2 regions of the Acidovorax sp. KKS102 genome follow, and region 1 is predicted to be linked to the other one. Evidence: predicted binding sites of a transcription regulator. Region 1 holds the regulator's gene; the other holds the start of a gene.
What was found. Region 1 encodes NrdR, which represses ribonucleotide reductase genes. Its sites were predicted from a motif close to CACNANATNTNGTG; they were not measured.
Positions count from the first base shown of each region.

Region 1 (15,389 bases):
GCCAGCGTGGCTTTCATCGGCGCGCCCCATGGCATCCGCTCACCACAGCCCAGCACCATGGACCGCCTTATCGACGCCGGGCAACGCCCGCTGGTGGCCCACGACGCCGCAGCCTTCCGCGCCATGATGGACCTAGTGTTTGAAAAACGCCCGTTCCTGCCGTACCCCATCCTGCACGCCACGGAGCAGGCAGCACTGCGCAATGCCCCGTCCAACGCCCGCCTGTGGGATGCGCAGCTCAAAGACCGCTATCTGCTGGAGCAACGGCTGGGCGACTTGCAGCAGCACCGCGTGCTCGTGTTGTGGGGCGATAAAGACCGCGTGTTTGACCGTTCGGGCCTTCAGCCTTTGCAAAAGCTATTGCCCCAAGCGCAACTGGAGGCCCTGCCCGGCATCGGCCATCTGCCCATGATGGAAGCGCCCGCCGACACGGCGCACAGGTATGCGCGCTTTCTGGATCAAAACGAAGCCAGCTCACCAATAAAAATAGCCGCTAGCGCATGTTAAATATGCGCTAGCGGCTATCAATTAAGTAGCAATTTGCAAGCTGAACTGGAAGCCCTCAGGCCCACCAGCACAGGGCCGTCAGCCGCGGCGTGGCTTGCGCGCCTTGCCCTTGCTGGACTTGCCCGCCACCGCCTTCTTGACCGACGCCTTCAGCGACTGCATGGGCGAACGCGCCGCGCGCTCGCGGGTCAGGCCTGCCTTTTCGGTGGCCGACATCGCAGCGCCCTTGTCGGCCTTGCGGCCACCCGCACGGCCACCGGCCTTGCGGGCCCCGCCGCCTGCACCATCAGCGCCAACACCCTTGTCCTTGAGCGCACGGCCCAGCAGCTCTTCGCCTTCGCGTACCAGGCGGAAGTCGATCTTGCGGCCATCCAGGTCCACACGGCTCACCTGCACCCGCACGCGGGCACCAATGGCATAACGGATGCCCGTGCGTTCGCCACGCAGCTCCTGGCGTGCTTCATCGAACTTGAAGTATTCGCCGCCCAACTCGGTGATGTGCACCAGGCCTTCGACATACATCGCATCCAGCGTCACGAAGATGCCGAAGCTGGTCGCGGCGCTCACCACGCCGCTGTATTCTTCACCCAGGTGCTCGCGCATGTACTTGCACTTGAGCCAGGCTTCCACGTCGCGGCTGGCCTCATCGGCGCGGCGCTCGTTGGCACTGCAGTGCAGGCCAGCAGCTTCCCAGGCCTGGGTTTCGCGGCTGGGCGGCTTGACGTCCTTGCGCGGCTTGGTGCCAGGTGCGGCCACACGTGCTGCCAGGCGCTTGGCCAGCTTGGCATGGGCCTCGCCCGGTGTGGGCAGTGCAGGTAGCTTGTACTGCGTTTTGTTCAGGATGGCCTTGATGACCCGGTGCACCAGCAGGTCGGGGTAGCGACGAATGGGGCTGGTGAAGTGGGTGTAGGCATCAAAGGCCAGCCCGAAGTGGCCGCTGTTGATGGGCGTGTAGATGGCCTGCTGCATGGAGCGCAGCAGCATGGTGTGGATCTGCTGCGCGTCGGGCCGCTCCTTGGTCGCCTCGGCAATCGCCTGGAAGTCACCCGGCTTGGGGTCGTCGCCAATCGTCATGCCCACAGCCATGGCCTTGAGGTAGTTGCGCAGGATCTCCTGCTTCTCGGGCGTTGGGCCTTCGTGCACGCGGAACAGGCCAGGCTGGCCGCCCTGCGCGATGAAGTCAGCGCTGCACACGTTGGCGGCCAGCATGGCTTCTTCGATAAGCTTGTGCGCATCGTTACGGGTGCGGGGAACGATCTTCTCGATGCGGCCGTTTTCGTCACAGACGATCTGTGTCTCGGTGGTTTCGAAGTCCACCGCGCCGCGCGCTTGGCGTGCCACCAGCAACGCGCGGTACACATCGTGCAGGTTGAGCAGGTCCTTGACCCGGTCCTTGCGCTTGCTGGCTTCGGGTCCGCGCGTGTTGGCCAGGATGGCTGCCACCTCGGTATACGTAAAGCGCGCGTGGCTGAACATCACAGCCGGGTAGAACTGGTAGGCGTGCACCTCGCCTTTAGCCGTGACCAGCATGTCGCAGACCATGCACAGGCGCTCCACCTCGGGGTTGAGCGAACACAGGCCGTTGGACAGCTTCTCGGGCAGCATGGGAATCACGCGGCGCGGGAAGTAGACGCTGGTAGCGCGGTCGTAGGCGTCGATGTCGATGGCGCTGCCGGTCTCCACGTAGTGGCTCACGTCGGCAATGGCCACCAGCAGGCGCCAGCCCTTGCTGCGGCCGACCTTGGCGGGCTCGCAGTACACGGCATCGTCGAAGTCGCGCGCGTCTTCGCCGTCGATGGTGACCAGGGGCACGTCGGTCAGGTCTACGCGGCGTTTCTTGTCCTGCGCACGCACCTTGTCGGGCAGGGCTTTGGCCTGGGCCAGGCATTCCTCTGAGAATTCGTGTGGCACGCCGTACTTGCGCACGGCAATCTCGATCTCCATGCCCGGGTCGTCGACTTCACCCAGCACCTCGGTGATGCGGCCCACAGGCTGGCCAAACAGCGCGGGCGGCTCGGTCAGCTCGACCACCACGACCTGTCCCGGCTTGGCGGCGCCGGTGGCCCCCTTGGGGATCAGCACATCCTGGCCGTAGCGCTTGTCCTCCGGCGCCACCAGCCAGACACCGCTTTCCTGCAGCAGGCGGCCGATGATGGGCTGTGGCGGGCGCTCGATGATTTCCACAACGCGGCCTTCGGGCCGGCCACGGCGGTCCTGGCGCACGATGCGCACACGCACGCGGTCCTTGTGCAGGACGGCGCGCATTTCATTCGGGGGAATATAGATATCGCCTTCGCCATCGTCGCGGATGACGAAACCGTGTCCATCACGGTGCCCTTGCACGCTGCCTTCGATCTCTTGCGACAAATGTGGAGCGGGCTGCGTGCCGGAGGTGGATTTTTTGTTATACAATCTTAGTCTTTCCTGAAATGCCCAGGTGGCGGAATTGGTAGACGCACTAGTTTCAGGTACTAGCGAGTAACATCGTGGAGGTTCGAGTCCTCTCCTGGGCACCAAGTTTAACGAGAACCAGCCAAGGTTTTCAAAATATCGAAGCCGCTGCACATACAGCGGCTTTTTTATTTTCCGGCGCGTCATGCACACGCAAAAACACCCAGCCCTGCCGGGCCAGACCCGGCGCGGCGGTCGGGCCATGCGGGAGGTTGTGGTGACCGCGACAAGCCAGCCCCCGCGCCTGGACCTTCGCACAAAATTTTCAAAAAAATGAGCAAGTTCTCCGAATGCCCCAAAAAACATCCTATAATTCGAAGCTGATCTGAAAGCCCAGGTGGCGGAATTGGTAGACGCACTAGTTTCAGGTACTAGCGAGTAACATCGTGGAGGTTCGAGTCCTCTCCTGGGCACCAAACACATAAAAAGCCGTTGCATTCGCAACGGCTTTTTTGTTTTCCAGACCCGTCCTGCCTGGCGTTGACACGAGGACCTTTCAAAAAGGGTATGTGTCATGGAATCAAGTGTCAAACGCACGCAGCGCGACTACACACTGGCCTTTAAGTTGGCGGTGGTGGAGCAGGTGGAAAAAGGCGAGCTCACGTACAAACAGGCGCAGCAGCACTACGGCATCCAGGGTCGCTCGACGGTTCTGGTCTGGCTGCGCAAGCACGGTCGCCTGGGCTGGAGTCCTGCGGCATCATCTGCAGCCATGCCGATAGACAAGAAGAACACTGTTGCTCTCACGCCCGAGCAGCAGATCAAGGCGCTGCAGGTGCAGCTCGCACAGGCGCAGGAGAAGGCCAGGCTATTCGAAGCCGTCATCGACGTGCTGCGCAAGGACTATGGGGTGCGCATCGTAAAAAAGCCTTTGGGCAAGTCCTCGCGCAAAACCTCATCGCAGGGTTGAGCGTGAAGAGGGCTTGCCAGCATATGGGCCACAGCCGTCAGGCGTATTACCAGGGTAGGCGCCGCGAGGCCGATCGCTTGGCGAATGCGCAGACGGTGGTGGAGTTGGTGCGCGAGCAGCGCATGCGCCAACCACGCATAGGCACGCGCAAGCTGCACCACTTATTGCAGGAGCCGCTACAGCGCCGAGGCATCGACTTGGGCCGCGATGCAATGTTCGACGTCCTGCGCAATGCCAGGCTGCTGGTGGCACCCCGGCGGGCGTATCACAAGACAACAGACAGTCACCACCGCTTCAGGCACCATCCGAACCTTCTCAAGGTAGGGCCGCAACAGATCCACGCCAGCGGCAGCGAGCAGGTCTGGGTGGCTGACATCACCTACTTGCCCACACACGGCAAGTTCGTCTATCTGAGCCTGGTCACGGATGCGTATTCCAGGAAGATCGTCGGCTGGCACGTGCATGAGAGCCTGCAGACCGAAGAGGTGGCGCAGGCCATGAAGATGGCGCTCTCGGGGCGACAGAGCAGCCGACAGTTGGTGCACCACTCCGACAGGGGTATCCAGTACTGCGCGACGTACTACCAGGCCCTGCACAAGCGCCACGGCGTGATCTGCTCGATGACGGACGGCTACGACTGCTACCAGAACGCGCTGGCCGAGCGGGTCAATGGCATCTTGAAGAGTGAGTTCTTGCTGCAGCGCCCCGCCGATCTGGGGCAGGCCAGACGCATGGTCGAGCAGTCAGTCGACATCTATAACTGCGAGCGACCGCATCTGTCGCTGAAAATGCAAACGCCCGATGCAGTGCATCGGGCGTCATTGGCCGGATAGTCCGGCTGGAGTTTTTAACCGTCCTGGGTGTCAACGCTATTCAGGACGGGTCACCAGGCCCACGCACACCCAAAAGAAAAAACGAGACCGCGCGCGATCTCGTTTTTCTGTCGGATGCCGTGGCGGCATGCGCACCGCAGTGCGCACACTCCCTGCGTTTCGTTTATTTGCGCAACAGCGTCTTGAGGACGTTCTGCAGACGGCGTGCGCTGGCCGCATCGCTGGGGCCTGCCAACACGCGCGCCACATCCTGCCCCCAGGTCTGGGCTGGTGCGGGATCATTACGGCGTGTCAGCAGTTGCAGCTGCAGCATGCGCCGTGCAGCAATGTGCTCCGCCGGCGTTGGCGCCTCTGCCGCCATCTCCAACCGCAACATGGCTTCCGCGGCATCGCCCTTGGGCGCCGCAGACAACGCCTGGGTCCAGGCACTGCGCACCGATGCCGTCACACCCGAGCCCAGTTCTTGCGCACCGGGCACCAGCGCTGCATCGCGCTTTTCCCAGGCGGTCAGCAACTGGGTCAGCGCTTCGCCGTGGGCCTGGGCCGCCAGTTTCTTCAGCGCCAGCTGCGCATGCTCCATCGCCTCGCGCTGGGCACGGAATGCCGTGTCACCCAGGCGCGGGCCACGGTCCTCAAACGCAGGGCGATCACCAAAGCGGCCTCCCCGGTCACCGCGATCCCCCATACGGCCATCCGTACGCGGGCCGCGGGCACCGTCACGGTCGCCCGGACGGCCATCGCGACGATCACCGGGTCGAGCACCTCGGCCAGGAGCCGCCGGAGCATCCTTCTTCATGCCGGGGCGGTCATCCCCGCGCACCGCCACCACGGGCCGCGCGGCAGGCTTGGGAGCAGCAGGTGTTGCGGGGGCCGCAGCCGCTGCATCGCCACCCTCCACCGCCTCCCCCCCCCCTTCAGCCGCGGCTGGCGCCGCAACCGACTGCGCTTCAGCCTGCGACTGAGCGTCCTTGTTGGCCGTGGCAACGGCTTCCGCCGCCTGGGCCTGGCCGCGCAACGCGGCTTCCAGCGCCTGCATGGCGGCGCGAATCTGCTGCGCATCACCGGTGGCGTTGGCAGCCTCCAGGGCCTTGGACGCGTCCAGCACCACGCGGTCCCGCGCACTCAGTTCAGTGACAGCGCGCTCGCGGTCGGCCGACTTGCGGTTGAACGCCTCGTCAATGGGCTTGCGGAAAGCGTCCCAAAGCTTCCGCTCGTGCTTGCGGTCCAACGGCACCGTCTGTGCCTCAGCCTGCCAGCGCTGCTGCAGCGCCTTGACGGCATCGATGCGCAGCGAAGGGGCAGCGCCCAATGCAGTGGCCTCTTCGATCATTGCGTGGCGACGTGCCAGGCTTTCTTTCTGCGCCGCCTCCAGCGGCGCTGCGGCCAGAGCGATCGCCTGCTTCCACAGGGGCTGAAGTTCGGCAAAGATTTTTTCACCCACATGGCCACCTTCGCGCCAGCGGTCGCCAAACTGGTACAGCGCGCGGTTGATGGCCTTCCAGTCGCCCGACGCAGCATGCTCCTGCGCCCAGGCCTTGACCTCTTCGATCAGCGCGAGGCGCTGGGCCTTGTGCTCAGCAGCTTCAGCGCGGATCTTGTCCAGCCAGGCCTCGACCACCTTGTGCGCTGCGTTGCAGGCCTCGTCAAATTTCTTCCACAGCGCGTGGTTGGGCGCACCGCCTTGGTCCGCCTGCTTCCATTGCTCACGCAGACTGCGCAAGGTCTCCTGCATCTTGCGGCCACCCAAGGCCTGGCCTTCGGGGCGGTTGAGCAGCGCTTCGGCCTTGGCCACCAGCTCTTCACGCACCTGGTCGGCACTCCAGCGTTGCCAGCCTTCCAGCTCACCAGCAGCCACCAGCGCCGTGTGCACCTGCTGCTCCAGGGCGTTATCGATGTGTTTGCCATGCACCTTGAGCACGGCGCGCAGTGCAGCGGCAGCGCCAGCACTGGCTTTGCCGTGGCCCTCGGCCGTTTCTTTCTCCAGCGTCGCCAAGGCATCGCGCACCAGTTGGTGGGCTTTCTCAATCACCTCTGGAGCCACCTTGGGCTTGGCAGCCCGCGCGGGCTTGCTGGCTGCAGCAGAGGCGGCGGCCGCCTCAGAAGCGGCAGTGGGCAAGCCACGTGCAGCGCGCAGCTCGTCCGCCCACACCGGCACAGGTGGCAGGGGTGCAGCAGCATCTTCTGCGGCAGCGGCCGCTTGCGCCACGGCAGGCTGGAACGCCTCCCACACCACCAGCAGCTGGGTGCGCGAGGCATCGAGCAACGGCGGGAACCTGGCTTCCACACTCGCCCAGCTGGCATCACCCGTCAGCTCCTGGGCCTGCTCCTGCCAGCGCGCGACATCGGCGCGCAGCAGTTCGAGCGCAGCCTGCGCATCGCGCCAGGGCTTGGTCGAGAGCACTTCGATGCGCTGTGCCAGCAACACAGCCGCCTCGCGCTGCACCTGGACCCGGTGCTGCAGGTCTTCGATGACCTTCACACGGTCGGCCAGCTGTACCTTGAGCAGGGACAACGGCTCGCGCGACAATGGGGCACCAGCCTTGGCGGCATCCCGCTGCCAGGCCAGAGCATCTGCAATATTGAGCTTGGGGGCCGCCAGCAGGGCCTGGGCTTTTTCAGCCCACTCTGCCGCGATGGCTTCCTGCCCCTTGGCACGGCGGATTTCGTCCAGGCGTTCGCGCACTGCACGGGCCGCGCCCTTGTCACGTCCGCTCAGCTCCTTGAACACCTCTTGCAGTTGCTCAGGCGATGGCTGCGTGGCCAGCCAGTCGCGGATGCGGGAGGCGCGCTCGCCCGAGGTGGCGGCAGAGAAAGCGCCACCAGTCAGCGCATCGAGCGGATGCGGCTCATGGGTTTTGGCCGGGGCCGGATTCACTTCAGATGCGTCGGACATTTTGCTGCGGGAAAAAAATGGAAACATGGATCCAATGGATTACGAAGGCATCCCAGGCGCAGAGCCCAGGGCCGTGCCCGAACGACCGCGCCAAGCGCGCGCCAGGACAACGAAAGGGCTATTTTCACCGGATTGGGCCAGAGGCCGTAGCGGCTCGCCTACTCAACACCTGCAGGGTGATCTGGAGCAAGGCCCGGCGAGGATGTCGCCCGGCAATCCGGGCGAAGGGTCGCCGCTCTAGGGAACAGCCCCCATTATCTATATATAAGACTGTGCCGCCCACCCACAAGGCGACACACCAATAAGAAAGCCCGACGAGCAGTGCCTGAAGGGCCTGCCCGCCGGGCTTGACGGCTGACACAACGGTCTTTGCCATCGGTCGCGATGCGGAGAGAAAGGTCCGCATGGCGCGGAGGCAAGGGATTGCCTCCAGGGGTTGCCATGGAAGCGGCATCTGCTGCACCTTGGCACTGAATGCCCTCGGAGGGAGACTTCGCTTCGTCTGGCGATGCCTGAAATCTACAGGCGCCTCCACCTTATCAAACTCGCTTCGCCAACTCAAATCGGATTCTCAATGGCGGCGAAAAGTCCGATTGAATTTGACATGCGGATGTCAGCCGCTGCACGGCCGCTCCCAACGAAAAACAGCACTTGGCTCAGAAAAACTGTGATTTTTTACAGATTTTTCATAATTTTTATGTCTTAAATATTGAATTGTTAGTATTGACTATGCATTTAGTGAGCTTCTAGAATCCGCCAGCCCCAAAAACGGGGCTAGTACAAACCCCAATCGCTGCCGAACCCGGCTAAGTCAATCCAGGGCGCCAAGCACTCCACAGACGTGCAGCCCGGACTTGATGGCGTACCAATCCAGGCGATCTGCCAGCAAAGCACCGTCCACCGTGACTGCTCCGCTCCGCTGGCCCGCCTCAGAAAGGAAGAGCTATGACAGCGTCAGGAAAAATAGTCTCCGGCGTGCGAACTTTCGCGGCCGACGTGACCGAAGGTTTTCTTGAAATCACCCACAACAGCTTTGCCCTCATCGGCCTGGCCGTTGCCTTCGTCGTCATTGCACTCACAGCACGGCCCGATCTGCGCCAGGCAGGTGAAGAGCAACTGATGAACTGGCTGCAAGCCCGCCAGGTAGAAATGCTGGGCATGCCCATCGAGCCCGAAGCCAGCGAGCGCGCTACGGCAGTGAACCCCAAGGACCTGCCCAAGGAGCAGGCTGCCGTGGCCTTCTGGCTCAGCAAGAAGTACCGTGTGGCGCCAGAGCCCCTCAGCGCCCTGGTCGCCGAAGCCTACGAGATTGGCACCCGCGCCAAGATCGACCCCACGCTGATCCTGGCCATCATGGCCATCGAGTCCAGCTTCAACCCGTTTGCCGAAAGCGCTGTGGGCGCCCAAGGGCTGATGCAGGTGATGACCCGCGTGCACACCGACAAGTACCAGAACTTTGGCGGCCACTTTGCCGCCTTTGACCCGGTGAGCAACCTGCGGGTCGGCGTGAAGGTGCTGCAAGAGTGCATCGCTCGCGCAGGATCGCTCGAAGGTGGCCTGCGCTTTTATGTGGGCGCAGGCAACATGGCCGACGACGGTGGCTACGCCGCCAAGGTGATGGCGGAACATTTCCGCCTGCGCCAGGTGGCCGGTGGTCGCGCAGTGCCCTTCAACCCCCCTCCCTCCCTGTCTACCCAGGCTCCTGTGCAGAGCATCCCTGCAGCAGCACCTCGCACCCCAACACCAGCTGCGGTAAGCGACAAGGTGGCGTTGCTGACACCGGGCCTGTAACAGGCAGGCTCCCGGCGCCCGGGTAACAACCTTGGCCTCCGGCAGTTTCGACGGTGTAGCAGCAGTGCCGTGTCGGCTACACTAACGGGGTACGCGACTGGCGATAGGCGCTGCATTCAGCCAATGGATGCAGCCGCTGACGTGGAAACCAGCAAGAACCTACTTCTTGTGAACCACTGGGAAGCGTGCCGCAGGGGCCCTGCCCCGTGCGTTCAGCCGTTCGCCTGGGCAGCCCTTGTTTCAAGGGACACAAGTTCATAGGACTGCCAATCATGTACGACCGCAAAATTCTTGTCGAACAAACCGACCCCGAGCTGTTTGCCGCCATCCAGGCCGAAAACGCTCGGCAAGAACACCACATCGAGCTGATCGCCAGCGAGAACTACGCATCCCCCGCCGTGATGTGGGCGCAGGGCACCCAGCTCACCAACAAATACGCCGAAGGCTACCCCGGCAAGCGCTATTACGGTGGCTGCGAGCATGTGGACGTGGCTGAGCAGCTGGCCATCGACCGCGTGAAAAAGATCTTCGGTGCCGATGCTGCCAACGTGCAGCCCCACTGCGGCGCCTCGGCCAACGAGGCCGTGTTCCTGGCCTTCCTCAAGCCCGGTGACACCATCATGGGCATGAGCCTGGCCGAAGGCGGTCACCTGACCCACGGCATGCCGCTGAACATGTCGGGCAAATGGTTCAATGTGGTCTCGTACGGCCTGAATGCCAAGGAAGAGATCGATTACGACGCGATGGAAGCCAAGGCCCGCGAACACAAGCCCAAGCTGATCGTGGCCGGAGCCTCTGCTTACAGCCTGCACATCGACTTTGCACGCTTTGCCAAGGTCGCCAAGGAAATCGGCGCGATCTTCATGGTGGACATGGCCCACTACGCCGGCCTGATCGCTGCGGGCGTGTACCCCAACCCCGTGCCCCACGCCGACGTGGTGACATCGACCACTCACAAGAGCCTGCGCGGCCCCCGTGGCGGCATCATCCTGATGAAGGCAGAACACGAGAAAGCCATCAACAGCGCCATCTTCCCCGGCCTGCAAGGCGGCCCGCTGATGCACGTGATCGCAGCCAAGGCCGTGGCCTTCAAGGAAGCGATGCAGCCCGAGTTCAAGGCCTACCAGGAGCAAGTGGCCAAGAACGCCAAGGTGGTCGCCGAGACGCTGACCGCACGCGGCCTGCGCATCGTGTCCGGCGGCACCCAAAGCCACGTGATGCTGGTGGACCTGCGCGCCAAGGGCATCACCGGCAAGGAAGCCGAGGCCGTGTTGGGCGCCGCCCACATGACCATCAACAAGAACGCGATCCCCAACGACCCTGAAAAGCCGATGGTGACCAGCGGCGTGCGCATTGGTACCCCCGCCATGACCACGCGCGGCTTCAAGGAAGAAGAAGCCCGCATCACGGCCAACCTGATCGCCGACGTGCTGGACAACCCTCGCGACGAAGCCAACATCGCCGCCGTGCGCGCCAAGGTCAACGCCCTGACTGCACGTTTCCCGGTCTACCGCTAAGCAAGCCGGTTCTCTGCGCCCATGAAGTGCCCCTTCTGCAGCCACCTCGAAACGCAAGTCGTTGAAACGCGGGTGTCTGAGGATGGAGTCTTCATCCGCCGCCGCCGCCAGTGCGGCGCGTGCGACAAGCGCTTCACCACCTACGAGCGGCCGGAAGTGAACTTCCCGGCCATCGTCAAGAAGGACGGCCGGCGCATTGAATACGACCGCAGCAAGCTGCTGGGCTCGTTCAACCTGGCATTGCGCAAGCGGCCCGTGAGCACCGACCAGATCGACAGCGCCATCGAACGCATCGAAGAAAAGCTGCTCAACCTGGGCCAGCGCGAGGTGATCTCCAGCCGCATCGGCGAGCTGGTGATGCGCGAACTCAAGAAGCTCGACAAGGTGGCCTACATCCGCTTTGCCAGCGTGTACCGCAGCTTTGAAGACATCGACGACTTCCGTGCCATGGTCGATGAAGTGCGCAAGTAGCGCGCGCTCGTTGGGCCAGACCTTACGGCAACGCCCGCCGTTTCCCGTCCTGAGCCCCACGCGGCTACTGGGTCTGCCCGATGCAGCCTGTAGCTACCGACACATTTTGCAAATCCCCGGCTTCGGCACCGGCCCTAGAGCATGTCGCACAAGCTACTTTGCAGCAGCTATTAATTTCATAGCTATCACGGCATGATGCACTAGCGCTTCAGGCGATTTTTGCATCAAAACGGCTCTGCCACACGCCAGCAAGCACCACGAAGGTGCCTGACAATGCACGCGGTGAAAACCCGCCATTTCCTGCAGCTGGTGCTGCTGTCTGCCCTGTGGGGCGCTTCCTTTCTTTTCATTCGCGTTGCCAGTCCGGTGCTGGGCCCCAATGTGATGGCCGCGCTGCGCATTGGTCTGGCCACGCTCACACTGATGGGCATCATGCGCTGGGCAGGCGAGCCCTGGCCCTGGCGTCGCTGGCGAGAGCTGCTGGGGCTGGGCACGCTGACGGTGGCAGCGCCTTTTCTGCTGTACGCCTGGGCAGCCCTGCACCTGCCAGCGGGCTACAGCTCGCTGCTCAACACCATGGCCGTCCCGTTTGGGGTGATCGCTGCCGCGTGGATGAAGGAAGACACGCTGAGCGCACGCAAATGGGCCGGCTGCCTCTGCGGCTTTGCCGGGGTGGCGCTGATCGTGCAGCTAGGGCCCGTGGAGCCCACGCCCGCGCTGCTGACTGCTGCTGCAGCCTGCGTGACGGCTTCGGCTTGCTACGGCATCTCCACCACTTGGATGAAGCGTGCGACACAGCGTATGTCACCGCTGTCGATCGCAGCAGGCATCCACGCCGCAGCGCTGGTGCTGTTGCTACCGGGCGCCGCATGGACCCTGCCCGCCGCACACTTCACCCCCGGGGCACTGGCCGCTGTGGCCGTGATGGGCGTGGTGACCTCGGGGCTGGCCTATTGGCTCAACCTGCGGGTGTTGACACAGGTGTCCCCGGTCGCCGCCATGAGCTCCGCTTTCATGATCCCGCTGTTTGGTGTGGCCTGGGGCCATATCTTTCTGGGTGAGGCCCTGGGGCCGGGCATGCTCTGGGGTGGCGCGCTGGTGCTGGTGGCGACCGGGCTGGTCACCGGCTTCAACCCGCTGCATTGGCTGGGTGCGCTGCGCCGCACAGCCGACTAGTGTGGTGTTGCGCGCTGAATGGCACATTGAAAACCGATGGATTTTTGGTCAGGGCAAGGCGCAAACCGCAGCGATACCCGAAGGTATCGCGAGGATTTGCAACGCAGCCCTGGCCGAAAAGACGCGGTTTTTAAGTGCCAGATAGTGCAACACCACACTAGGCCCCTCCGGGCGATGGTGCCCGGTGGACACGGCTCAGCGCGCAGCGGGCGCAACACGGGTGATGCGGTGGGTAGCAGGCGGTGCCACCGGACTCTGCAGCCGGAAGTAGGCCTCCAGCGCATCCAGGTCCAGTTCGCCCACGCGCCGGTCCTGGCCCTGCGTCAGCACCGTGAAGTTGTCACCACCGCTGTCCAGAAAACTGCTCATGACCACGCGCACTGACTGCGTATCGGTCACCGGCGCACCATTCAGCACCATGTGGCTGATGCGCCCCCCGGCGGGCTGGCTCAGGTCGTAGCGGTAGCTGAAGCCGCTGGACACCGACAGCACCCGGGGCCGCTGCACCGTATTGCCGCCGCTGGCGAACTGCTGCTCCAGCACGGCGCGGATCTGCGCACCCGTGAAGGTCTTGATCACCAGCTGGTTGCCAAAAGGTTGCACGGCATACAGCTGGCCGTAACGCACCAGCCCTTGTTCATCCGGCACCAGGTCCGCACGCAGGCCGCCCGGGTTCATGAACGACAACTGCGCGCCACCATCTTCGGGCGCCCGCGTGGCCAGCAGCTGTGCGTCTGCCACCAGATTGCCCAAGACGCTCTCCAAAGCCGCATTGGGCTGGCGGCGCATCGCCCCCTGGGCCTGGCCCACCGGGCGCTGGGCCAGCGGAATGGCGGCGGCGCAGTAGGTATCGATGATCTTCTGCACGCCAGGGTCCGCAGGAAACGTCGGCACGGCAGTGGTCAGCGGCACAGGCCCCTGGGCGCCCGTGAAGGCCTCGCCTTGCACCACCACATTGCGCGCCGTTTTACGGACCAAGCGGCGGGTCTGCGTGTCCACGCGCAGCTGAATGTCGGTGAGCAGCGTGCCGTACTGGCCTGCGCTGGTCAGCAAGAAGGGTTTGGCCGGGTTCACGCGGCTGTAGTCGCACACATAGGCTTGGTGCGTGTGGCCCGAGACCACCACATCCACGGCCGGGTCCAGGCGCTCCAGGATGGGCACGATGTCTCCAGACAGGCCCGCACAGCTGGTCTCCTGCACGCCCGCCGTGGTGCCGCCACCTTCATGGATGGCCACCACGATCACATCGGCGCCCTGGGCCTTGAGCTGGGGAATCAGCGCGTTGGCGGTGACAGCTTCGTCCTCAAACCGCAGCCCGGCCACGCCCGACGGGCTGACCATGGTGGGTGTGGCCTGCAGCGTGAGGCCAATAAACCCCATGGTGACGGTGACACCGCCTTCGGTGAACCGCTTGAGCCCCGTGGCGGGCAGGAGGGTGCGCCCGTCCTCGCGCAGCGTGTTGGCGGCCAGCAGGCCAAACTTTGCGCCCTCGAACGGTTTGCTGATGCGACAGGGCTCGCGCGAGGTGAATTTTTCGCAGCCGCCGTTCTGCAGCCGCAGCAGCTCGCGCCAGCCCCGGTCAAATTCGTGGTTGCCGACCGCATTGAAGTCGATCTGCATGCGGTTGACCGCCTCGATGGTGGGTTCGTCCAGGAACAGCGACGACACCAGCGGCGAGGCGCCCACCATGTCACCCGCAGACACGACCGCATGGTGCGGCGACTGGGCCTTGAGGGCGGCCATGGCGCTGGCAAAGTAGGCCATGCCCCCGGCAGGCGCCAGCACCGGGCCTTCCGGCCCTTGCACCCGGTGCGCCATGTGGGGCGGCTCCAGGTTGCCGTGGAGGTCGTTGAAGCCGATGAGGGTGATGTCGATGTGGGCCGGCGCGCTGCCCGCCGCAGGGGCGGTGGGCGAAATGGGTGTCATGCCACCACAGCCAGCCAGCCACAGCGGTACAACCAAGGCGGCCAACGCCCGGCAACGGAAGGCCCGGAACAAGCGGTTGCTCATACAGACGCACCGCCCCTGGGACGGTGGGAGTTGGTGTTACAGAAACGAGGCCTGGATGGGCGGCACGGGCGGTACCACGTCGCCACACTGGGCGCGGTGGCGCAGTGCGTGCTCCATCACCACCAGCGCCAGAAGCGCTTCGGCAATCGGCGCGGCGCGGATGCCCACGCAGGGGTCGTGGCGGCCCTTGGTGATCACTTCGGTGCTCTTGCCATGGATATCGATGGACTCGCGCGGGCTGATGATGGAGCTGGTGGGCTTGATGGCGATGCTCACCTCCAGGTCCTGCCCGGTGCTGATACCGCCCAGCACACCGCCGGCGTTGTTGGTGCGGAAGCCCTGCGGCGTCATCGAGTCGCCATGCATGGTGCCCCGGTGGGCCACGCTGGCAAAGCCTGCGCCAATTTCCACACCCTTCACGGCGTTCAGGCCCATCATGGAATGGGCAATGTCGGCGTCGAGCTTGTCGTACAGCGGCTCGCCCAGGCCCACCGGCACGCCCGTGGCCTGCACCCGGATACGCGCGCCGCAAGAGTCACCGGCCTTGCGCAGGGCGTCCATGTAATCCTCGTACTGCTGCACGTCGGCCACGGGGGCGAAGAAGGGGTTGTTGCGCACATGGTCCCAGCTCTCGAACGGGATGGGCAGTTCGCCCAGCTGGGTCATGCAGGCGCGGAACTCGGCGCCATATTGCTGCGCCAGCCACTTCTTGGCCACGGCACCCGCGGCCACCGTGGGCGCCGTCAGGCGGGCGGAAGACCGGCCGCCGCCGCGCGGGTCGCGGATGCCGTACTTGTGCCAGTAGGTGTAATCAGCATGGCCCGGGCGGA
Region 1 covers NC_018708.1:1,956,299-1,971,687, reverse strand. Annotated here, with positions in the region: gene C380_RS09040 (alpha/beta fold hydrolase) at 1-507, shown strand, start outside; gene rnr (ribonuclease R) at 586-2,919, opposite strand; tRNA gene C380_RS09030 (tRNA-Leu) at 2,939-3,023, shown strand; tRNA gene C380_RS09025 (tRNA-Leu) at 3,290-3,374, shown strand; one part of gene C380_RS09015 (IS3 family transposase) at 3,473-3,818, shown strand; one part of gene C380_RS09015 (IS3 family transposase) at 3,818-4,701, shown strand; gene C380_RS09010 (DUF349 domain-containing protein) at 4,865-7,621, opposite strand; gene C380_RS09005 (lytic transglycosylase domain-containing protein) at 8,540-9,385, shown strand; ZMP/ZTP riboswitch at 9,469-9,622, shown strand; gene glyA (serine hydroxymethyltransferase) at 9,658-10,902, shown strand; gene nrdR (transcriptional regulator NrdR) at 10,924-11,373, shown strand; gene C380_RS08990 (DMT family transporter) at 11,647-12,549, shown strand; gene C380_RS08985 (bifunctional UDP-sugar hydrolase/5'-nucleotidase) at 12,745-14,559, opposite strand; gene aroC (chorismate synthase) at 14,596-15,389, opposite strand, start outside.

Region 2 (15,389 bases), 2.3 Mb from region 1:
CCGAGGCCCGCCAGCGTTTCGAGCGCGAGTACCTGGTGGGACTGCTCAAGATGACCGATGGCAATGTGGCCGATGCTGCGCGGCTGGCGCAACGCAACCGCACCGAGTTCTACCGCCTGCTGCAAAAGCACGCGCTGACGCCTGGACAGTTCAAGCAGGATGCAGGCGATGCGGACGATGTCGTGGATGAGCGACACGAGTAAGTCATTGATTTACTGGGTGTTTTGATCCAAGCACCCACCCCTTGTCGCCATCCGGCGACAAAAAGCGGGGGCCGAGTGGCGCTTACAGGCCATTGCACAACTGCTTACACGCAGAGCCCTCTCCAAACCATTGATTTCAAAGCGTTTTTTGCAGCTGGCACAGGGTTTGCCCTATGCCTGCCATGCACGCAGTTTTTCCCTCCTTTTTTCGCCAGATCGGCAGGCGCGCAGGGCCCGCAATGGCCCTGGCCACCGCCCTGCTGGCCGGCGGCGCGCACGCACAGGGCTTTGACTTCGAGAGCGTGACCCGCCTCGCCCGCGAACGCGCCAGCCAACCCTACCGGCCCGTGAGCGACAAGCTCCCGGCCGACCTCGCACAGCTCAACTACGACCAGGTGCGCGACATCCGCTGGCGCCCCGATCGCGCCCTGTGGCGAGCCGACAAGCTGCCCTACGAGGCCATGTTCTTCCATCTGGGGCTGTACCAGAAAGAGCCGGTGCTGATCAACGAGGTGACGCCCCAGGGCGTGCGCCACATCCCCTACAGCCGCGCGGACTTTGACTACGGCAAGAACCAGCTGCGGCCCGAGGCCTGGGGCGACCTGGGCTTTGCAGGCTTTCGACTGCACAACCACCTGAACTCCAGCGCCTACAAGGACGAGCTGGTGGTCTTCCAGGGGGCGAGCTACTTCCGCGCGCTGGGCCAAGGCCAGCAGTACGGCCTGTCGGCACGCGGGCTGGCCATCGACACCGTGGGCGGCCGGGGCGAGGAATTTCCCCGCTTCACCGAGTTCTGGCTGGTGCGGCCCGACCCGCTGTCCACCCAGGTCACGGTGTACGCACTGCTCGACTCGCCACGCGCAACGGGCGCCTACCGCTTTGACATCCAGCCCGGCGCGCAGACCACCACCACGGTGCGCAGCCGCATTTTTTTGCGCGCCGCCTCGGGCACCCCACCCATCGCCACGCTGGGCGTTGCGCCGCTGACCAGCATGTTCTTCTTCGGCGAGAACCAGCCACGCAAGGAAGACTTCCGCCCCGAAGTGCATGACTCCGACGGACTCATGGTGGCCACGGGCGAAGGCGAGTGGCTGTGGCGCCCGCTGCAGAACCCCCGGCAAACACTGGTCACCTCGTTCGCCACCAAAAACCCCAAGGGCTTTGGCCTGATGCAGCGCGACCGCCAGTGGGCGAGCTACGAGGACGTGGAAGCCCGCTACGAGCGCCGCCCCAGCGCCTGGGTCCGTCCCCTGCACGACTGGGGCGCGGGCCGTGTGGAGCTGGTGCAGCTGAATACGCCCGACGAGACGCACGACAACATCGTGGCGTACTGGGTGCCCGCCCAGATGCCAGCCCCCGGCCAGCCGCTGGAATTTGCCTATGAGCTCAGCTGGCAGGGCGATGAACAGCAGCGCCCGCCCAGCGCCTGGGCCACCCAGTCGCGCCGTGGCATGGGCTACACCAAGCTGTCGGCCCAGGCTCTGCGCCAGCAGGTGCAGTACGTGGTCGATTTCGAGGGCCCGGCTCTCAAGGCCCTGCCTGCGGAGGCCTCCCTCAAGGCCATTGTGACCAGCGATGCCAACGCCAAGGTGCTGGAAAACATTGCCTACCGCAACCCCGCCACCGGCGGGTGGCGCATGACCGTTCGCATCCAGCGCCTGCAGGCCGACCGGCCCATCGAGCTGCGCGCTTTTCTCCAACACGACAACCACGCTGTGAGTGAAACATGGACGCACATCAGTCTTCCCGAGTAAGCCCTCATGACCCCCACGGCACCCACGCATCCACCGGCCCTGCCGTGGTCGCGCGGCGCGGTGTGGCCTACCCCCGGCCAACCCCCAGCCGACGCAGCACCCTGCGCGAGGAGCGCCACCCCAATGCGGTGACGGCACCGCCCCTGCACCGCGGCTCCATGGTGCCCCTGCCCTGGCGCGGCTTCTGGAACAGCGTGGGCATTGCCGTGCTGCTGCGCCTCACGGGCCGTACATCCCCACAACCCGCACCGACCACGGCGGCACAAGCCCCCGCTGAATCCACCGCCGCGTGGCAAGGCGCAGCGCAGCGCCGCCGCTGGACGTTTGCGCTGCTCACTGTGCTGACGACGGCCCTGGCCAGCACCCTGTTTGCCAGCGTGCAGCCCGACTACGAAAACGCGTGGCTGGGCTACGGCCAGATCGCGCTGTTTGCCCTCCTGTCCGCCTGGGTGGTGACCGGCTTTTTGACCGGGCTGATGGGCTTTTGGGTGATGCTGCGCGGCGACCGGCATGCGCTGTCGGCAAGTAGCGTAGCTGGGCACACCCTGGCGCCCGACGCCCGCACCGCCATCATCATGCCGATCTGCAACGAAGACGTGGCCACCGTGTTTGCCGGGCTGCGGGCCACCTGCGAGTCGGTGGCCGTCACCGGCCATGGCACCACGTTCGACGTGTTTGTGCTCTCCGACAGCAACGACCCCGCCATTGCCCGCGCCGAGCGCGCTGCCTGGGAAGAGCTGCGCAACGCCCTGGCGCAGCACAGCCAGCAGCCCCAGGTGCAGGTGTACTACCGCCTGCGCACGCGCCGCACGCACCGCAAAGCAGGCAACGTGGCCGACTTCTGCCGCCGCTGGGGCAAGGACTACCGCTACATGGTGGTGCTGGACGCCGACAGCGTGATGAGCGGCGACTGCATCGTTTCCATGGCCAAGCTGATGGAAGCCCACCCCACGGCCGGCATCATCCAGACCGCCACGCAGGCCATCGGCCATGTCACGCTGCACGCCCGCGCGCAGCAGTTCGCGTCGCGCGTCACGGGCCGCCTGTTCACGCTGGGCATGCAGTACTGGCAGCTGGGCGAATCTCACTACTGGGGCCACAACGCCATCATCCGCGTGGCGCCCTTCATGCAGCACTGCGCGCTGGCGCCCATCCAGGGCACGGGTGGTCTGTCTGGCGGCATCATGTCGCACGACTTTGTGGAGGCCGCACTGATGCGCCGCGCGGGCTACCACGTGTGGCTGGTGGCCGACCTGATCGGCAGCTACGAGCAGCAGCCGCCCGACCTGCTGGCCGAACTGCAGCGCGACCGGCGCTGGTGTCAGGGCAACCTGCAGAACGCGCGCCTGATGGCCGAGCCCGGCATCCACCCCGTGCACCGCTCCATGTTCATCACCGGCGCCATGGCCTATCTGTCGGCGCCGCTGTGGCTGGCCTTCCTCACGCTGGGCACGGCCCTGTGGCTGTCGGGCGCCAAGCTGGTGGCGGACTGGCACATCCTGCCCGCCGAGCTGCTGGCGCTGTGGGCCTGGACCCTGTGCCTGCTGTTCCTGCCCCGCATCCTGGGCGTGACTGCGGTGTTCATGCGCCGCGAGCAAAAGCAGTACGGCGGCGCTTTCAGCCTGCTCAAGAGCGCCGTGCTGGAGAGCGTCATGGCCATCCTGCAGGCGCCCGTGCGCATGCTGGCGCATTCGCTGTTCGTGCTGATCGCATTGACCGGCCTGAAGCTGGAGTGGAAGTCGCCCCCGCGCGAAGCCCATGCCGTGCCCTGGCGCCACGCCGTGCGCCAGCTGGCCCCCATGAGCGCCGTGATCGCCATGCTGGCAGCGGGCGTGGCGCTGATCGACAGCAGCGCATTGTTGTGGCTGATGCCCGTGGGCTTGCCGCTGGCACTGGCGATTCCGCTGGCGGTGTGGACCAGCCAGATCGCGCTGGGCCGGGCGCTGCGTGCCCAGCGACTGCTGCTGATTCCTGAGGAGTCGTGGTCGCCCCCGGTGCTGCGCCGCGCCTGGCTGCATGCGGGGCGCATGGGGCGGCCCATGGCCTTGCAAACCGCCTGAGGTGCCAGACCGAACCACCGCCCCCAGCCGGGCAGGCCATAAAAAAGCCGACACATGTCGGCTTTTTTGTTCACTCATATTTTCATAGCAGCTCAGGCATATGGTTGTAGCGCCTGGTGCCAAAAAGGCTTGAAAACCTTTCAGAAAGGCATCTTGGGCATGCCTCCGCCGCCCATGCCCTTCATGCCGCCCATGCGCTTCATCATCTTCATCAGGCCGCCGCCCTTCATCTTCTTCATCATGCCCTGCATCTGTTCAAACTCCTTGAGCAGGCGGTTGACCTCCTGGACATGCACGCCCGCGCCATTGGCAATGCGCTTCTTGCGCGTGGCCTTGATGAGTTCGGGCTTGCGGCGCTCCAGGGGCGTCATGCTCTGGATGATGCCTTCCTTGCGCTTGATGTCTTTTTCGGCCTTGTCCATGTCCAGCGAACCGGCCTTGGCGGTGAGCTGAGAGGGCAGCTTGTCCATCAGGCTCGAAAGCCCGCCCATCTGCTTCATCTGCTGGATCTGCGAGAGAAAGTCGTTCAGGTCGAACCCGTCACCGCTCTTGACCTTGGCCGCCAGCTTTTGTGCGGCCTCCATGTCCACCCCGGCGGTGACCTGCTCCACCAGCGCCACGATGTCGCCCATGCCCAGGATGCGGCCCGCATGGCGTTCGGCATCGAACACTTCCAGCCCGTCGATCTTCTCCGAGACACCCGCAAACTTGATGGGCGCCCCGGTGATCTGGCGCACGGACAGCGCGGCACCGCCGCGTGAGTCGCCGTCCAGCTTGGTGAGCACGATGCCGGTGAGGGGCAGCGCTTCCTTGAAGGCCTTGGCCGTGTTGATGGCGTCCTGGCCCTGCATGGCATCCACCACGAACAGGGTCTCGACGGGATTGATCGCTGCATGCAGGTCCTTGATTTCCTTCATCAAGGCTTCGTCGATGGCCAGGCGGCCGGCCGTATCGACCAGCAGCACGTCAAAGTAGTGCTTCTTGGCGTAGTCGAGGGCAGCGCGGGCGATGTCGAGCGGCTTCTGGTCGGGCGTGCTGGGGAACCATTCGGCACCGGCCTGCTTGGTCACGGTCTTGAGCTGCTCGATGGCCGCCGGGCGGTACACGTCGCCCGACACGGTCAGCACCTTCTTCTTGCGCTTTTCGATCAGGTGCTTGGCCAGCTTGGCCGTGGTGGTGGTCTTGCCCGCACCTTGCAGGCCGGCCATCAGGATCACGGCAGGCGGCTGGGCGGCCAGATTGATGTCGGCCACGCCCTCGCCCATGGTGGCGGCCAGTTCGCGGTTGACGATGCTGACCAGCGTCTGCCCGGGCTTGAGCGAGCCCAGCACCTCCTGGCCCAGGGCCTTTTCCTTCACGCGGGCGATGAAGTCGCGCACCACGGGCAGGGCCACGTCGGCTTCGAGCAGCGCCATGCGCACTTCGCGCAGCATGTCCTGCACGTTGGATTCGGTGATGCGGGCCTGGCCGCGCATCTCCTTGACGAGGCGCGTGAGTTTGTCGGTAAGGGCGGAGGCCATAGGGGTGTTTCCGGTATTGGCTGCGCGCCGTCAACAAGGGCGTTGCGTGCGCAGCCCCGCCAGGGCGCTGGCGGTGGGCGAAAGGCTAAACTGTGCCCATGATTTTAACGAGTAGCTCCCCCGTCAGTTGGCTGCTGGCCCTGGCCGCTGCCGTGGCCTATGCCGTGCCGGCTGCCGCAGCCTCCCGCCTGGGGGCTGCAGCAGCGCGCAATGCGCTGCTGGTCGCGTGGTTGCTGCACGGCGCGGTGCTGGTCTGGGGCCTGTGGGGCGATGCGCCCCGGTTCGGTTTTGCGCCCGCGCTGTCGATGACCGCCTGGCTGGTGCTCACGGTCTATGCCGTGGAACGGCAGTTGTTTCCACAAATGCAGTCACGCTGGGTACTGGCAGGGCTGGGCGCGGCCGCCATCGTGCTGGCCATGCTGTTCCCCGGGCAGCCGCTGCACGTGACCGCATCCGCCTGGCTGCCTTTGCACCTGGCGCTGGGCATTGCGTGTTATGGCCTGTTTGCAGCGGCGGTGGTGCATGCCTGGCTCATGACACGCGCCGAGCGCCACATCCGGCAGGCTGAAGACCCGCACAGCGGCATCCCACTACTGACGCTGGAGCGACTGACCTTCCGGTTCGTGACGGCGGGGTTTGTGCTGCTCACCGCCACCTTGCTGGCCGGTTGGCTGTTTGGCGAGACGCTGTATGGCCGGGCCTGGCGGTGGGACCACAAGGCCGTGTTTTCAATGCTCTCATGGCTGACCTTTGCCACGCTGCTGCTGGGCCGTGCCCGCTTTGGCTGGCGGGGCCGCAATGCGGTGCGTGTGTTGTATGCGGGCTCGGCCCTGTTGCTGCTGGCCTATGTGGGCTCGCGTTTTGTATTGGAAGTTGTTCTGGGCCGCAGCGCATGAAGTACCTGGTCTTGTTGGTCGTCATCGCGGTGGCCGTAGGTATCTGGCGCAGCCGCCGCGCCCCTGATGCGGCGGCGCCCAAAGCGCCCCCCACACCGCCTGCCCTGCCGCAGGACATGCTGGCCTGCGCGCACTGCGGCGTGCACATCCCGCAGGCCGAAGCCCTGATGATGGGCAGTCAGGCCTATTGCAGCGCCGAGCACCGGCGCATGGGCCCGGCCTGAACGACGCCTTGCCGTTGTGACCATGCAAGCAGCGCCCGCAGGCCCACTGCCGCCTTCCGCAGACGCCCCCTTCGCACGGCTGTGGCTCGGTTTTCTGACGGGCCGCGTCATGGTGGCCCTGGCACTTTTGGTGCTGCAGGGGGCCGGGCAACTCATCAACCAAGCGGAGAGTCCTACCGTAATTGCGGTCTGTGTCGCCTACCTCGTAGCTACCATGGTGCTGCGGGTGCTGTCGCGTAAAGCCCCGCCGTCGCCCGGCGCCGGCCCGCAGTGGCTGCCCTCCATTGGTGTGGACCTGGCGGCGATCACTGCGCTGCAGTTGTTGCATGCGGGCACCATGAACTACACGCCCCTGTTCGGCCTGCCCATCCTGATCGCAGCGGTCATGGGCACGCTGACCCTGGCCCTGGGCACCACTGCCGCAGTCACGCTGCTGCTGCTGGGCTGGGCCTGGTGGGTGGGCCAGTACAGCACGGGCGACGAGGGCCAGCGCTACCTGCAAAGTGCGCTGACCGGCACAGGCTACTTCATCGTGAGCTATCTGGTGCACCAGCTGGCCACCCGCCTGGCGCGCGAACAGGAAGTGGCGCAACAAAGCCAGATCGCGGCGCGCGTGCAAACGCAGGTCAGTGCACTGGTCATCCAGAACCTGACCGACGGGGTGCTGGTGGTGGACGAGACCGATGTGGTGCGCATTGCCAACCCCGCAGGGCTGCAGCTGTTGGGTGGCGTGGCACTGACCGAGTTGCCGTTTGCCCTGACCTCCACCGCGCCGTGGCACCCCCTGGTGATCCTGGCGCGGCGCACCTTCCGTCACGAACAGCCCCAGACGGCCGATGTTGATCTGCTGCACGAAGGCCAGAGCCCCACCGGCCTGCATGTGCGCACCTGGCTCACGTCCACACGCAATGCGGCCTTGCAGACGCACTCCGAGCGGCTGTGCGTGATGTTCCTGCACGACTTGCGGGAAATGGAAGCGCGGTTGCGCACCGAAAAACTCGCGGCCATGGGCCGCATGTCTGCCGCCGTGGCCCACGAGATCCGCAACCCGCTGGCCGCCATCGTGCAGGCCAATGCCCTGCTGGAAGAAGACCTGCACGAGCCGGCACAAAAGCGCCTGGCGCACATGGTGCAGCAGAACGCCGACCGCCTGGCACGCATTGCCGAAGAGGTGCTGGACATTGCCCGCGTGCAGCACCAGATCAGCCACGCCCCCGCCTCCACCGTGGTGCTGGACGAAACCGTCGCCCAGATCTGGAACGACTGGCAGGCCCAGGACCCCGCGCGGCGACGCGCCGTGGTGTCGCTGGATACCGGTGCCACCCAGGTGGAGTTTGACGCCGAGCACCTGCGTCGCGTTCTGGTCAACCTGCTGGACAACGCCCTGCGCTACATGGGCCCGGAGCCCGACTCGCTGTCGGTGACCACGCGCAATACGCCTGCCGGCCAGGTCAGCCTGCAGGTGTGGAGCGACGGAGCGCCCATGGACAAATCTGTGGAGCGGCATCTGTTCGAGCCCTTCTTCTCGTCCGAGAGCCGCTCCAGCGGCCTGGGCCTCTATATTTGCCGGGAGCTGTGCCAGCGCCATGGCGCCTCCATCAGCTACCAGCGCCTGAACCGCCCCACCGCACGCGGAGACATCGGAGGCAACGCCTTCACCGTGGGCTTCCGCCGCACGACCCGCCCCGCCGACAATGCCACCTTGTTTGACACCATCGTGGTCTGACTGCAGCCTCCATGAACGCCCCTGCCGCCTCCATCCTTGTCGTTGACGACGAACCCGATCTGCGCACCCTGTACGAGCTCACCTTGCTGCGCGAGGGCTACCGGGTCGAGACCGCGTCCAACGTGCAGGAGGCCCGCGAGCAACTCAAGGCCCAGCGTTTTGACGCGGTGATCACCGACATGCGGCTGCCTGACGGGTTTGGCATGGAGCTTCTGCAGGACCTGCGCGACCAGCAGCGCCGGGAGCGCTGCGTGGTCATGACCGCCTACGGATCGGCAGAAAACGCGGTCGAGGCGCTGCGTGCGGGGGCCTTCGACTATCTCACCAAGCCCGTGGACCTCAAGCAGTTCCGCTCGGTGGTGGCCTCGACCATCCAGGGCACCGGCGGAGTCCCCCCTCCGCGTGCGGCACGCAGCAACGGCTCCAGCCGGTCTCCCAATGCGGCGGCCAGCGAATTCGGCAGTGCCAACGCCGCCCTGGATCGCCTGGTGGGCGAGTCCGACGCCATCCGCAACGTCAAACAGCGCGTGGCCAAGGTGTCGCGCGGCATGGCGCCCGTGCTGATCCATGGCGAGTCGGGCACCGGCAAGGAGTTGGTGGCCCAGGCCTTGCACGCCAGCAGCCAGCGCGCGGATGGCCCCCTGGTCGCCGTGAACTGCGGAGCCATCCCTGAAAACCTGCTGGAAGCCGAATTCTTTGGTGCCCGAAAGGGCTCCTACACCGGGGCTTCGCAAGACCGTGACGGCTACTTCCAGGCCGCACGCGGGGGCACCCTGTTCCTCGACGAAATCGGTGACCTGCCGCTGGCGATGCAATCCAAGTTGTTGCGCGCCATCCAGGAGCGCAGCGTGCGGCCGCTGGGCTCCACCCAGGAAGAAACCGTGGACGTGCGCATCGTCAGCGCCACCCACCGCGACCTGGCGGCCGATGTCCAGGCCGGCCGGTTCCGCCAGGATCTGTACTACCGGCTCAATGTGATCGAGATCGTCATCCCGCCGCTGCGCGAGCGCAGGGAGGATCTGCCCGCACTGTGTGCAGCACTGCTCACCCGCATTGCCAACGAGTCCGGCATGCCGGTACCCCAGCTCACCGACCATGCACTGAACGCCATCGCCGCCCACCCACTGACCGGAAACGTACGCGAGCTGGAAAACCTGCTGCACCGTGCAGTCGCGTTGAGCGATGGGGACGAGTTGCAGGTGGATGCGCCCAGCGGCGCGGCAGAGGTGCAGAGGGCGCGCCCTACACCGTCCGCGTTGGCCAGTGCGGCAGAGGTTCCGACTGGCGGAGCCTCCTCCCCGCCCGATACCGCCCCAACCCAACAGCCTCTGGCCAGCGGATGCACCGTGCCCCTCCCCAGCGACCTGCAGGCCTGGCTGGATCAGCAGGAGCGCGAGATCCTGATCCGCGCGCTCAAAGAATCCGGATTCAATCGCACGGCCACGGCGGCACGCCTGGGCATCAGCCTGCGCCAGATTCGCTACCGCATTGCCCGGCTGAACATCGCGGTACCCAACGACCAGGACCCGCATGACGACCAGGGCTGACAGCGCCCCGGCAGCAGCCCCCACGCACTGGGACGGCGGATGGCACTTGGCAGCCCAGCGGCTGGCATCGCCGAACTTCGGACCACGCCCCGTACAGGCCTCGGGGGTGGACCTGATCGTGGTGCACTCCATCAGCCTGCCCCCGGGTGAATACGGCGGCGGCACTGTGCAACAGCTGTTCACCAACACTTTGGACTGGGACGCGCACCCTTACTACCAGGGCATTCGCGGACTGCAGGTGTCCGCCCATTTTTTCATCGAGCGCACCGGTGCGCTGTGGCAGTTTGTGGATTGCGACCAGCGAGCCTGGCATGCGGGGCAATCGTTCTACCGAGGCAGGAGCCAGTGCAACGACGATTCCATCGGCATTGAACTGGAGGGCCTGGAGGGCCTCACCTTCGAGTCCGCCCAATACGAGACACTGGCCTGGGTCTGCCAGGACATTGCGCAGCGTTACCCCATCGAGCATATCGCGGGGCATGAACACATCGCCCCGGGGCGTAAGCTTGACCCCGGCCCGGGCTTTGACTGGTCCAGGCTGCAACAGGCCCTGGGCTGGCCAGCGCAGCGATTCCCGCAAGGCACACAGACGGGCCCGCAGCAGCTTCGCTGACGCCGCGCTTTCACTGTCGCACGGGCGCATCAAGGCAATTTTTTCTTTGTGCGTTCGCACATATTTTTGCAGCCAAGCACAGCGCGGCCTGGCGCAGGAAATCCGCCGCCAAGGTACGCCGCTGCAAGGTTTTGCATCGCCCACATCGCGTTTACAAGGGTTCGCCGCAGGTGCCTATTGCCAAGGCAACGGGGTTGGGAACCTGCTGTTTCGGTTTTGGGGACTCATTCCAGCGGTACACTACCGGTAGTGTCTTGAACCGCCTCGACACACCATATATAGTGTGCGCCAGACTGAAGTCCGGTGCAGCACCAACACACTGCGGCGGCGCTCCAGGCCGCACGCCACCCCAGACAGCCCACAGAAGAGGACACCCATGCAAGCTGCTTTGAACACGCCTTCCCCATCGCCCACCACCTCTGCGGATACCGCCACACACGCTGCAGCGGCCGCAGCTTCCGGGCACCCGCTCACGCATTACCAGATCATTCGCCGCAACGGCGCGGTGGTGCCGTTCGAGCCCCAGAAAATTGCAGTGGCGATGATGAAGGCGTTTCTGGCAGTGCACGGCACGCAGGGCGCCGCCTCTGCCAGCGTGCGCGAGGTGGTAGATACGCTCACCCAGAACGTGGTCCGCGCCCTGATGCGCTCGCGCCCGGGCGGCGGCACCTTCCATATTGAAGATGTGCAGGACCAGGTCGAGCTGGGCCTGATGCGCGGCGAGCACCACGAAGTCGCCCGCGCCTACGTGCTGTACCGCGAGCGCCGCACGCAGGAGCGCGCCCACCACCAGGAACAGCTCGCTCCCGCCACCCCGGTGATGCACGTGATCGACAACGGCCAACGTGTGCAGCTGGACATCCTGCGCCTGCACGCATTGATCGAGTCGGCCTGCGCCAACCTGGGCGCTGACATCAAGGCCGCTCCCATCGTCGCCGAGACCATGCGCAACCTGTATGACGGCGTTCCCATGGACGAGGTCTACAAGGCATCCATTCTGGCCGCCCGCACCCTGATCGAAAAAGATCCCGACTACACCTACGCCACGGCCCGCCTGCTGCTGCACACCATAGTACGTGAGGTGCTGGGGCGTGACGTGACCCAAAGCGACATGGGCCAGGCCTACAAGGACTATTTCCCCACCTTCATCCAGAAGGGGGTGGACAACGAGCTGCTGGACGAGCGCCTGCTCAAGCAATACGACCTGAACCGCCTGGGTGCTGCGCTCAAGGCCGAGCGCGACCTGCAGTTCGATTACCTGGGCCTGCAGACGCTGTACGACCGCTACTTCCTGCACGTCAAGAAGACCCGCATCGAGCTGCCCCAAGCCTTCTTCATGCGCGTGGCCATGGGCCTGGCGCTGAACGAAACCGACCGCGAGGCCCGCGCCATCGAGTTCTACGAAGTGCTGTCTAGCTTCGACTTCATGTCCAGCACGCCCACGCTGTTCAACAGCGGTACGCTGCGCTCACAGCTGTCGAGTTGCTACCTGACCACGGTGCCGGACGACCTCGATGGCATCTACGAGTCCATCAAGGAAAACGCCCTGCTGTCCAAGTTCGCGGGCGGCTTGGGCAACGACTGGACGCGCGTGCGCGCACTGGGCAGCCACATCAAAGGCACCAACGGCGAATCGCAAGGCGTGGTGCCGTTCCTGAAGGTGGTGAACGACACGGCCGTGGCGGTGAATCAGGGCGGCAAGCGCAAGGGCGCCGTCTGTACGTACCTGGAAACCTGGCACCTGGACATCGAAGAGTTCCTGGAACTGCGCAAGAACACCGGCGACGACCGCCGCCGCACGCACGACATGAACACGGCGAACTGGATTCCCGACCTGTTCATGCGCCGCGTGATGGAAAAGGGCACCTGGACCCTGTTCTCGCCCTCCAACGTGCCGGATCTGCACGATCTGTTCGGCGCCGACTTTGAAAAGGCCTATGTGGCTTACGAAGAAAAAGCCGCACGCGGCGAGATCAAGCCCGCCAAGACCGTGCAGGCCACCGACCTCTGGCGCAAGATTCTGACCATGCTGTTTGAAACCGGCCATCCCTGGATCACGTTCAAGGATGCCTGCAACGTGCGCTCGCCCCAGCAGCACGCTGGCGTGGTGCACTCGTCCAACCTGTGCACCGAGATCACGCTGAACACCAGCGATACCGAAACTGCCGTTTGCAACCTTGGCTCGGTCAACCTGCTGCAGCACATCAAAGACGGCCAGATCGATCACGAGAAGCTCAAGAAGACCATCACCGTGGCCATGCGCATGCTGGACAACGTGATCGACATCAACTACTACGCCGTGAACAAGGCCCGCGACTCCAACCTGCGCCACCGCCCCGTGGGCCTGGGCGTGATGGCCTTCCAGGACAGCCTGTATGCGCTGCGCATTCCTTATGCCTCGCAAGAAGCAGTGGAATTCGCCGACAAGTCGATGGAAGCCATCTGCTACTACGCTTATTGGGCTTCCACCGAGCTCGCCAAGGAACGCGGCCAGTACTCCAGCTACAAGGGTTCGCTGTGGGACCGCGGCATCCTGCCGTTTGATACGCTGGACATGCTTGCCAAGGCCCGTGGCGGTTATGTGGAAGTGGACCGCTCGTCCACGATGGACTGGGACGCCCTGCGCAAGAAGATTGCGCAGGACGGCATGCGCAACTCCAATTGCGTGGCCATTGCGCCCACTGCCACCATCTCCAACATCATCGGCGTGGATGCCTCGATCGAACCCTCGTTTGGCAACCTGTCGGTCAAGTCCAACCTGTCGGGCGAGTTCACCGTGATCAACAGCGGGCTGGTGCGCGATCTCAAGCGCCTGGGCCTGTGGGATGACGTGATGATCATGGACCTCAAGCACTTCAAGGGTTCGCTGCATCCCATCGACCGCGTGCCGCAGGACATCAAGGCGCTGTACTCCACAGCTTTTGAAGTCGAGCCTCAGTGGCTGGTGGAGGCCGCATCGCGCCGCCAGAAGTGGATTGACCAAGCACAGAGCCTGAACATCTACATGGCTGGCGCATCGGGCAAGAAGCTCGACGACACCTACAAGCTGGCATGGGTCCGTGGCCTCAAGACCACCTACTACCTGCGCACGCAAAGCGCCACACACGTCGAGATGAGCACCGTGAACACGCGCCAGCTCAATGCCGTGTCGTCGGGTGGAGACAGCGGCGCATCGGCAGCTTCTGCCACGGCGCAAGCGCAGCCCAGCCCGCTGGAAGCTGCTGCAGCAGCAGCTGCTCAACAGGCCGCGGCGGTGCCAGCGACGGACGTGAAGTTCTGCGCCATCGACGATCCTGGCTGCGAGGCCTGCCAGTAAGCACTTTGCGAGCAACGCTTCGGAATCGCCCGGGGCGTTGCTTCGGTGCTGTGAAGCAACAAAACCTTGCTGCACAACGCTTCAGTGCTTTTCTTTTCGCAGCACTGCTTTCATAATCCGAACACTGGAAAATCTATGTTGACCTGGGACGAAGAAGTCAAGCCCTCATCGCAAAATCAACTGGACGGCGGTCTGCCCAACAACCGCCAGGTGGGACAACCGCCTCTCGCTTTCCAGACACCTTCGCTGCAACCCGTGGGCACCACGGCCCCTGCAGCACAAACCTCCACGACACCCGTCACCGCCGCAGCGCATCGCCGCGTCAATGCAGCCGACAAGCGCATCATCAACGGCCAGACCGACGTCAACCAGTTGGTGCCCTTCAAGTACAAGTGGGCGTGGGAAAAATACTTGGCCACCTGCGCCAACCACTGGATGCCCCAGGAGGTGAACATGACGCGCGACATCGCGTTGTGGAAGGACCCCAACGGCCTGACCGACGACGAGCGCCGCATCATCAAGCGCAACCTCGGTTTCTTCGTCACCGCCGACTCGCTGGCCGCCAACAACATCGTGCTGGGCACCTACCGCCACATCACTGCCCCTGAGTGCCGCCAGTTCCTGCTGCGCCAGGCCTTCGAAGAAGCGATCCACACCCACGCCTACCAGTACATCGTCGAGTCGCTGGGCCTGGATGAGAGCGAGATCTTCAACGCCTACAACGAAGTCCAGTCGATCCGTGACAAGGACGAGTTCCTGATCCCCTTCATCGAAGCGATCATGGACCCATCCTTCAAAACCGGCACCCCCGAAACCGACCAGACCCTGCTCAAGTCGCTGATCGTTTTTGCCTGCCTGATGGAAGGCCTTTTCTTCTACGTGGGCTTCACGCAAATTCTGGCGCTGGGCCGGCAGAACAAGATGACAGGCGCTGCGGAGCAGTACCAGTACATCCTGCGCGACGAGTCGATGCACTGCAACTTCGGCATCGATCTGATCAACCAGCTCAAGCTGGAAAACCCGCACCTGTGGACGGCGGAATTCAAGGCCGAGATCAAGGCACTGTTCCTCAAGGCTGTCGAGCTGGAGTACCGCTACGCCGAAGACACCATGCCCCGTGGTGTGCTGGGCATGAACGCCTCCATGTTCAAGGGCTACCTGCGCTATATCGCCAACCGCCGCGCCACGCAGATCGGGCTGGAGACACTGTTCCCCAACGAAGAAAACCCGTTCCCGTGGATGAGCGAGATGATCGACCTCAAGAAGGAACGCAACTTCTTCGAGACCCGGGTTATTGAATACCAGTCCGGTGGTGCGCTGTCCTGGGACTAGCGCTTTTTTTGCAGGCCACACCACATGGATTTTTACACCACGCCCAGCACCGACAGCGCCGCAGAGTGCTGCCCTGCGGGGCGTTCCCGTGTTCATGGAGATGGAGTTTTGATCCATCTCCATGGATCGCTTTCTGTCCACTGCAGACAGGAAGTGCTCTTTGCAAATTGACCCAAGGAGAACATGATGGCAACTGCG
Region 2 covers NC_018708.1:4,303,889-4,319,277, forward strand. Annotated here, with positions in the region: gene C380_RS19745 (sigma 54-interacting transcriptional regulator) at 1-203, shown strand, start outside; gene C380_RS19750 (glucan biosynthesis protein G) at 443-1,957, shown strand; gene mdoH (glucans biosynthesis glucosyltransferase MdoH) at 1,930-4,017, shown strand; gene ffh (signal recognition particle protein) at 4,158-5,537, opposite strand; gene C380_RS19765 (inner membrane protein YpjD) at 5,636-6,433, shown strand; gene C380_RS19770 (PP0621 family protein) at 6,430-6,657, shown strand; gene C380_RS19775 (nitrogen regulation protein NR(II)) at 6,680-8,383, shown strand; gene C380_RS19780 (sigma-54 dependent transcriptional regulator) at 8,395-9,930, shown strand; gene ampD (1,6-anhydro-N-acetylmuramyl-L-alanine amidase AmpD) at 9,914-10,543, shown strand; gene C380_RS19790 (ribonucleoside-diphosphate reductase subunit alpha) at 10,920-13,859, shown strand; gene C380_RS19795 (ribonucleotide-diphosphate reductase subunit beta) at 13,995-15,191, shown strand; gene C380_RS19800 (hypothetical protein) at 15,378-15,389, shown strand, end outside.
Region 2: the regulator NrdR is predicted to act here: its motif matches at 10,814-10,827, upstream of C380_RS19790 (ribonucleoside-diphosphate reductase subunit alpha).